Streptantibioticus cattleyicolor NRRL 8057 = DSM 46488: one gene and its partner. The protein of the gene in region 1 binds, or shares a complex with, the protein of each later gene. Links are inferred from orthologs where the notes say so. Each region holds a gene or a part of one and is shown on either strand. Other genes may lie near its edges. The genes, in order: secY and secA.

Region 1 (3,206 bases):
CCCCGAGGAGATCGCCGCCCGTCGTGGTCTGCCGCTGGAGGACGTGGCCCCCGCCGCTCTGCTGCGGGCGCGTGCAGGGGCGGTGGCCTGACATGGCGCGCCTGAAGATCACGCAGACCAAGTCCTACATCGGCAGCAAGCAGAACCACCGTGACACCCTGCGTTCGCTCGGGCTCAAGCGCCTGAACGACGTGGTCGTCAAGGAGGACCGCCCGGAGATCCGCGGCATGGCGCACACCGTGCGTCACCTCGTCACGGTCGAGGAGGTCGACTGACATGGCGGAGTCCAAGCCGCTGAAGGTCCACAACCTCCGTCCGGCCCCGGGCGCCAAGACCGCCAAGACCCGCGTGGGTCGTGGTGAGGCGTCCAAGGGCAAGACGGCCGGTCGTGGTACCAAGGGCACCAAGGCCCGTTACCAGGTTCCGGAGCGCTTCGAGGGTGGGCAGATGCCGCTGCACATGCGGCTGCCCAAGCTGAAGGGCTTCAAGAACCCGTTCCGGACCGAGTACCAGGTTGTCAACCTCGACAAGCTGGCCGCGCTCTACCCCGAGGGCGGCGAGGTCACCGTCGAGGACCTGGTGGCCAAGGGTGCGGTCCGCAAGCACCAGCTCGTCAAGGTGCTCGGCACCGGCGAGGTCACCGTGGCGCTGCAGGTGACGGTGGACGCCGTCTCCGGCTCCGCCAAGGAGAAGATCGCCGCCGCCGGCGGCAGCGTCACCGAGCTCGCCAAGGCTTGATGGCTTGAAGTACCGACAACCGGGGATGCCCACACTTTGGTGGAGGGCATCCCCGGTTGGTCATTCCTCGGGGGGCTTCCTCGCCGGTAAGGTGGCGAGGAGTGGCGGTATGCACGCGGCACGGTCCGCGGGGGTACCTGCCCACCCCCGTACCAGTCGACCTCTCACGACCGTCACCTTCCGCGTCCCGCGGGAGGCGCAGGAGGCACCGTGCTCACCGCGTTCGCCCGGGCGTTCAAGACGCCCGACCTGCGGAAGAAGCTGCTGTTCACGCTGGGCATCCTCGTGCTCTTCCGGCTGGGTCAGAACGTCCCGCTGCCCGGGGTGGACTACCGGAACGTCGCTCAGTGCATCAAGGAGGCCGGCGGCAACGGCGGCCTCTTCGGCATGATCAACCTGTTCAGCGGCGGAGCCCTGCTGCAGCTCACCATCTTCGCGCTGGGGATCATGCCGTACATCACGGCGAGCATCATCCTCCAGCTGCTGACGGTGGTGATTCCGCGCCTGGAGGCCCTGAAGAAGGAGGGCCAGGCCGGGCAGACGAAGATCACCCAGTACACCCGTTACCTGACGCTGGCGCTCGGCGTGCTCCAGGGCACCGGCCTGGTGGCCACGGCCCAGAGCGGCACGCTCTTCCGTACCTGCGCGGTCGGTAACCAGGTGGTCCCGGACACCTCGATCTTCCGCACCACCGTCATGGTGATCACCATGACCGCCGGCACCGTGATGATCATGTGGCTCGGCGAGCTCATCACCGACCGCGGCATCGGCAACGGCATGTCGATCCTGATGTTCACCTCGATCGCGGCCGGCTTCCCGGGCTCGCTGTGGTCGATCAAGAAGTCCGGCAAGATCGTCAGCGGCTGGGGCGAGTTCTTCATCGTCATCGCGATCGGCCTGGCCATGGTCTGCCTGGTGGTCTTCGTCGAGCAGGCCCAGCGGCGGATCCCGGTCCAGTACGCCAAGCGGATGATCGGGCGCCGGTCCTACGGCGGCACCTCGACCTACATCCCGCTCAAGGTCAACCAGGCCGGTGTGATCCCGGTCATCTTCGCTTCGTCGCTGCTCTACATCCCGGCCCTGATCGTCCAGTTCAGCGGGAACTCCACGGCGGGCTGGGCGCGCTGGATCAGCACCAACCTCACCAAGGGCGACCACCCGTTCTACCTGACGCTCTACTTCCTGCTGATCGTCTTCTTCGCCTTCTTCTACGTGGCCATTTCCTTCAACCCCGAGGAAGTTGCCGACAACATGAAGAAGTATGGTGGCTTCATCCCGGGCATCCGGGCTGGTCGACCCACGGCGGAGTACCTGGGCTACGTGCTCAACCGGATCACCTGGCCGGGCTCCCTCTACCTCGGGCTGATCGCCCTCGTGCCCACGGTGGCGATCGCGCTGTTCAACGGAACGCAGAACTTCCCGTTCGGCGGTACGAGCATCCTCATCATCGTGGGCGTCGGCCTGGAGACCGTGAAGCAGATCGAGAGCCAGCTCCAGCAGCGCAACTACGAAGGGTTCCTCCGCTGATGAGAATCGTCCTCGTCGGGCCGCCTGGCGCTGGTAAGGGCACACAGGCCCAGTACCTCGCCAAGAACCTGTCGATCCCGCACATCTCCACCGGCGACCTCTTCCGTGCCAACATCAGCCAGGGCACGGCGCTCGGCAAGCAGGCGCAGGAGTACATGAACGCCGGCCAGCTCGTGCCGGACGCGGTGACCATCGGCATGGCGACCGACCGTCTGCAGCAGCCGGACGCCGAGGGCGGCTTCCTCCTCGACGGCTTCCCGCGCAACCTCGGTCAGGCCGAGGCGCTCGACGGCTACCTGGCCGACAAGGGCGTCAAGCTCGACGCGGTGCTCGACCTGGAGGTGCCGGAGGACGAGGTGGTCAAGCGGATCGCCGGCCGCCGGATCTGCCGCAACGACTCCAGCCACGTCTTCCACGTCTCGTACACCCCGCCGAAGGCGGCCGGCGTGTGCGACAAGTGCGGCGGCGAGCTGTACCAGCGCGACGACGACAGCGAGGACACCGTCCGCAAGCGGCTGGAGGTCTACCACAGCGAGACCGAGCCGATCATCGACTTCTACAAGGCGCAGGAGCTGGTGGTGACCATCTCCGCGCTGGGTACGGTCGAAGAGGTGACCCGGCGGGCCATGGAGGCCCTGGGGCGCCCGGCGGCCTGACCTCATCCGAGCAGGGCCGGCAGACGGCCGCGGCGCCCGAGTTGGCGCCGCGGCCGTACTGTTGCTGTATCCCCGCAAACACCCGGAACGACGAAGGGCGCAAGCCGATGGTGGAGATCAAGACCCCGGACCAGATCGCGAAGATGCGTGCCGCGGGGCTGGTCGTGGCGGCGATCCATCAGGCGTGCCGCGACGCGGCGGTGCCCGGCGCCACCACCAAGGACCTGGACGAGGTCGCCGCCAAGGTGATCTCCGACCACGGCGCCAAGCCCAACTTCCTGGGGT
Region 2 (3,671 bases), 1.8 Mb from region 1 along the record:
TGCAGCTCGGCGAGGCGTATCAGGGACATGACGCCCACCAGGGCGCCGTCGTCCTTGGCGAGCACGGCGAAGGTGTAGGCGGTGTCGTCGCGCCAGCCGGCCGCGGAGTCCTCGCAGGCGAACGCCTCGGCGCGGGCGCGGGTGTAGGGGGAGGGCACCGTGGTCCAGCGCGGGATCTCCGGATCCTGGCAGGCGGCGTGGACGGCGGCGGCGTCGCCCGGCTCCGGTGCCCGCAGCAGCAGGCGTTCGGTGGTCAGCGAAACGGGTTCCATCCACGGAGTATGGCGTTGCCCGGTGGCGGGGGGCACACCGTTTTCCCGGCCTGCGCGCCCGTGGGCGCCGGCCCGCCGGTGCCCCCTTTATGTACGTTTTCCGTCACCGCCCGGGGTGACAGCACGCCGGTCCTACGGCGGACCTCCCGACCCGCTGGTGTCCTCGCTTACGATGGCCGTTGCAGCGGGCCCTACAAGGACGTCCCCGGCGGGTCTCCCACCGGGGAGAGGGAACCACCCGCTGTGCCCAGCGCGAGAGTAACGTGCCAGGCCCGACCGGCAAGGAGCCAGCCTACGTGTCCGTCTTCGGCAAGATCCTGCGCGCAGGTGAGGGAAAGATCCTGCGCAAGCTGCACCGCATCGCGGACCAGGTCAATTCCATCGAAGAGGACTTCGTCAACCTGACGGATGCCGAGCTGCGGGGCCTCACCGACGAGTACAAGCAGCGTTACGCCGACGGCGAGAGCCTGGACGACCTGCTGCCCGAGGCGTTCGCCACGGTGCGCGAGGCGGCCAAGCGCGTGCTCGGCCAGCGCCACTACGACGTCCAGCTGATGGGCGGCGCCGCGCTGCACCTGGGGTACGTGGCCGAGATGCGCACCGGTGAGGGCAAGACGCTGGTGGGTACGTTGCCGGCGTATCTGAACGCGCTCTCCGACAAGGGCGTGCACCTGATCACCGTCAACGACTACCTGGCCGAGCGTGACTCGGAGTGGATGGGCCGGGTGCACCGCTTCCTGGGCCTGTCGGTGGGGTGCATCCTGGCGAACATGACCCCGGCCGAGCGCCGGGAGCAGTACGCCTGTGACGTCACGTACGGCACCAACAACGAGTTCGGCTTCGACTACCTGCGTGACAACATGGCGTGGTCGAAGGAGGAGTTGGTGCAGCGCGGCCACAACTTCGCGATCGTGGACGAGGTCGACTCGATCCTCATCGACGAGGCCCGTACCCCGCTGATCATCTCCGGCCCGGCCGACCAGGCCACCAAGTGGTACAGCGACTTCGCCAAGCTGGTGCTGCGCCTCAAGCTCGACCGCGACTACGAGGTGGACGAGAAGAAGCGCACGGTCGGCGTGCTGGAGGAGGGCGTCTCCCGGGTCGAGGACTGGCTGGGCATCGACAACCTCTACGAGTCGGTCAACACGCCGCTGGTCGGTTTCCTCAACAACGCGATCAAGGCCAAGGAGCTGTACAAGCGCGACAAGGACTACGTCGTCATGGACGGCGAGGTCATGATCGTGGACGAGCACACCGGCCGTATCCTCGCCGGCCGCCGCTACAACGAGGGCATGCACCAGGCGATCGAGGCGAAGGAGGGGGTGGAGATCCAGAACGAGAACCAGACGCTGGCCACCATCACCCTCCAGAACTTCTTCCGGCTGTACGACAAGTTGTCCGGGATGACCGGTACGGCGCTGACCGAGGCCGCCGAGTTCTACCAGATCTACAAGCTGGGCGTGGTGCCGATCCCGACCCACCGCTCGGTGCAGCGGCTGGACCGGCCGGACCTGATCTACCGCACCGAGGAGGCGAAGTTCGCGGCGGTCGTCGAGGACATCGCCGAGAAGCACGCCAAGGGCCAGCCGGTGCTGGTGGGCACCACCTCGGTGGAGAAGTCCGAGTACCTCTCGCAGCAGCTCGCCAAGCGCGGCGTGCCGCACGAGGTGCTCAACGCCAAGCAGCACGACCGGGAGGCGACGATCGTCGCCCAGGCCGGCCGCAAGGGTGCGGTGACGGTGGCCACCAACATGGCCGGCCGCGGCACCGACATCAAGCTCGGCGGCAACCCGGACGACCTCGCCGAGGCCGAGCTGCGGCAGCGCGGTCTGGACCCGGTGGAGCACGTCGAGGAGTGGGCGGCGGCGCTGCCGGAGGCGCTGGAGCGCGCCGAGGCGGCGGTCAAGGCCGAGTTCGAGGAGGTCAAGGAGCTCGGCGGGCTGTACGTGCTGGGTACCGAGCGCCACGAGTCGCGGCGTATCGACAACCAGCTGCGCGGCCGTTCCGGCCGTCAGGGCGACCCCGGCGAGTCGCGGTTCTACCTCTCGCTCGGTGACGACCTGATGCGGCTGTTCAAGGCCCAGATGGTCGAGCGCGTCATGGCCATGGCCAACGTGCCGGACGACGTGCCGATCGAGAACAAGATGGTCACCCGGGCGATCGCCTCCGCCCAGTCGCAGGTCGAGCAGCAGAACTTCGAGATCCGCAAGAACGTCCTCAAGTACGACGAGGTCCTCAACCGGCAGCGCGAGGTCATCTACGGTGAGCGCCGCCGGGTGCTGGAGGGCGAGGACCTGCGTGAGCAGATCGTCCACTTCATGGACGACACCATCGACGACTACGTCAAGGCGGAGACCTCCGAGGGGTTCGCGGAGGAGTGGGACCTGGAGAAGCTGTGGAGCGCCTTCGCCCAGCTGTACCCGGTCAAGGTCACCGTCGAGGACGTCGAGGAGGAGGCCGGGGACCGGGCCGGGGTCACCGCCGACCTCATCGCCGAGATGATCAAGGAAGACATCCACGAGCAGTACAAGCTCCGTGAGGAGCAGCTCGGTTCGGACATCATGCGTGAGCTGGAGCGCCGCGTGGTGCTGTCGGTGCTGGACCGCAAGTGGCGTGAGCACCTGTACGAGATGGACTACCTCCAGGAGGGCATCGGCCTGCGGGCCATGGCGCAGCGCGACCCGCTGGTGGAGTACCAGCGTGAGGGCTTCGACATGTTCAACGCGATGATGGACGGCATCAAGGAGGAGTCCGTCGGCTACCTGTTCAACCTGGAGGTCCAGGTGGAGCAGCAGGTCGAGGAGGTTCCGGTGGCGGCCGACGAGGTGCCGGCGCAGGGTGGCCAGGAGGCGGTGCCGGTGGGCGCCCCGCGGCCGGAGATCCGCGCCAAGGGCCTGGAGGCCCCGCAGCGCCCGGACCGGCTGCACTTCTCCGCGCCCAAGGTGGACGGTGAGGGCGACATCGTGGAGGGCGACTTCACCAGCGAGCCCGCCGCCGGCGAGGAGGGCGACGGGCTGACCCGCGCCGAGCGCCGCAAGCAGCAGAAGGGCGGCCGGCGCCGCAAGAAGTAGCGCCCCGCCGACCGAGGCCACCTCTGCCGGGCCGGTTCCGCATCGCGGGGCCGGCCTTCGGCGTTTCGCGGGGGCCGTCGCGCTCACCGCCACGAGGGGCCCGCGAAGTCCACGGCGGTGCACCGCCAGCGCTGGTCGGCGCCGCGTTCCAGGCGGAAGGCGAGGGCGCGTACGGCGGGGCCGGAGGCGACGGTGGCGAAGACCTCCAGCGCGCCGGGGCGGGCCGGGCGGCAGCCGCAGCGGCGGACGACGGGGGCGGGGTGGCCGGCCGGTGGCCGGAGCACGCCGCGGGCGGCGAGGTCCCACAGCCGGTCGTAGGTGTCGGCGC

The links.
Region 2: the proteins of secY (region 1) and secA are in contact, whole or in part, in a crystal structure (PDB 3DIN), measured with the Thermotoga maritima proteins. The link is inferred for Streptantibioticus cattleyicolor NRRL 8057 = DSM 46488 from one-to-one orthologs. Residues at the interface, in WP_004081795.1 of Thermotoga maritima: Glu108, Gly109, Glu110, Glu111, Ala236, Glu237, Arg238, Arg239, Ile240, Thr241, Ile242, Gln243, Tyr244, Ala245, Arg246, Arg247, Val248, Thr249, Gly250, Arg251, Arg252, Val253, Tyr254, Gly256, Ala257, Ser258, Thr259, Tyr260, Leu261, Pro262; in WP_004082002.1 of Thermotoga maritima: Glu261, Ala262, Arg263, Lys300, Ala301, Arg302, Thr303, Ile304, Ile305, Leu323, Tyr324, Asp325, Pro326, Val329, Ser330, Tyr333, Ile336, Lys340, Phe345, Val349, Glu363, Phe364, Tyr374, Ser375, Gly376, Gly377, Glu393, Ile395, Thr482, Ser483.

What each region holds. Positions count from the first base shown.
Region 1 is NC_017586.1:3,881,587-3,884,792, forward strand. The notes cover bases 210-3,106. They hold secY (preprotein translocase subunit SecY), read left to right. Parts: upstream 210-948; coding sequence 949-2,265; downstream 2,266-3,106. Other genes in these bases: rpmD (50S ribosomal protein L30), read left to right, coding at 210-275; rplO (50S ribosomal protein L15), read left to right, coding at 277-738; SCATT_RS17070 (adenylate kinase), read left to right, coding at 2,265-2,921; map (type I methionyl aminopeptidase), read left to right, coding at 3,029-3,106. Also shown: rpsE (30S ribosomal protein S5), read left to right, coding at 1-91; more of rpmD, read left to right, coding at 93-209; more of map, read left to right, coding at 3,107-3,206. UniProt on the Escherichia coli protein: The central subunit of the protein translocation channel SecYEG. Consists of two halves formed by TMs 1-5 and 6-10.
Region 2 is NC_017586.1:2,124,404-2,128,074, reverse strand. What follows is about bases 182-3,543. They hold secA (preprotein translocase subunit SecA), read left to right. Parts: upstream 182-568; coding sequence 569-3,343; downstream 3,344-3,543. Other genes in these bases: SCATT_RS09365 (Rv3235 family protein), read right to left, coding at 3,427-3,543; SCATT_RS09375 (GNAT family N-acetyltransferase), read right to left, coding at 182-272. Outside these bases: more of SCATT_RS09375, read right to left, coding at 1-181; more of SCATT_RS09365, read right to left, coding at 3,544-3,671. UniProt on the Escherichia coli protein: Required for protein export, interacts with the SecYEG preprotein conducting channel.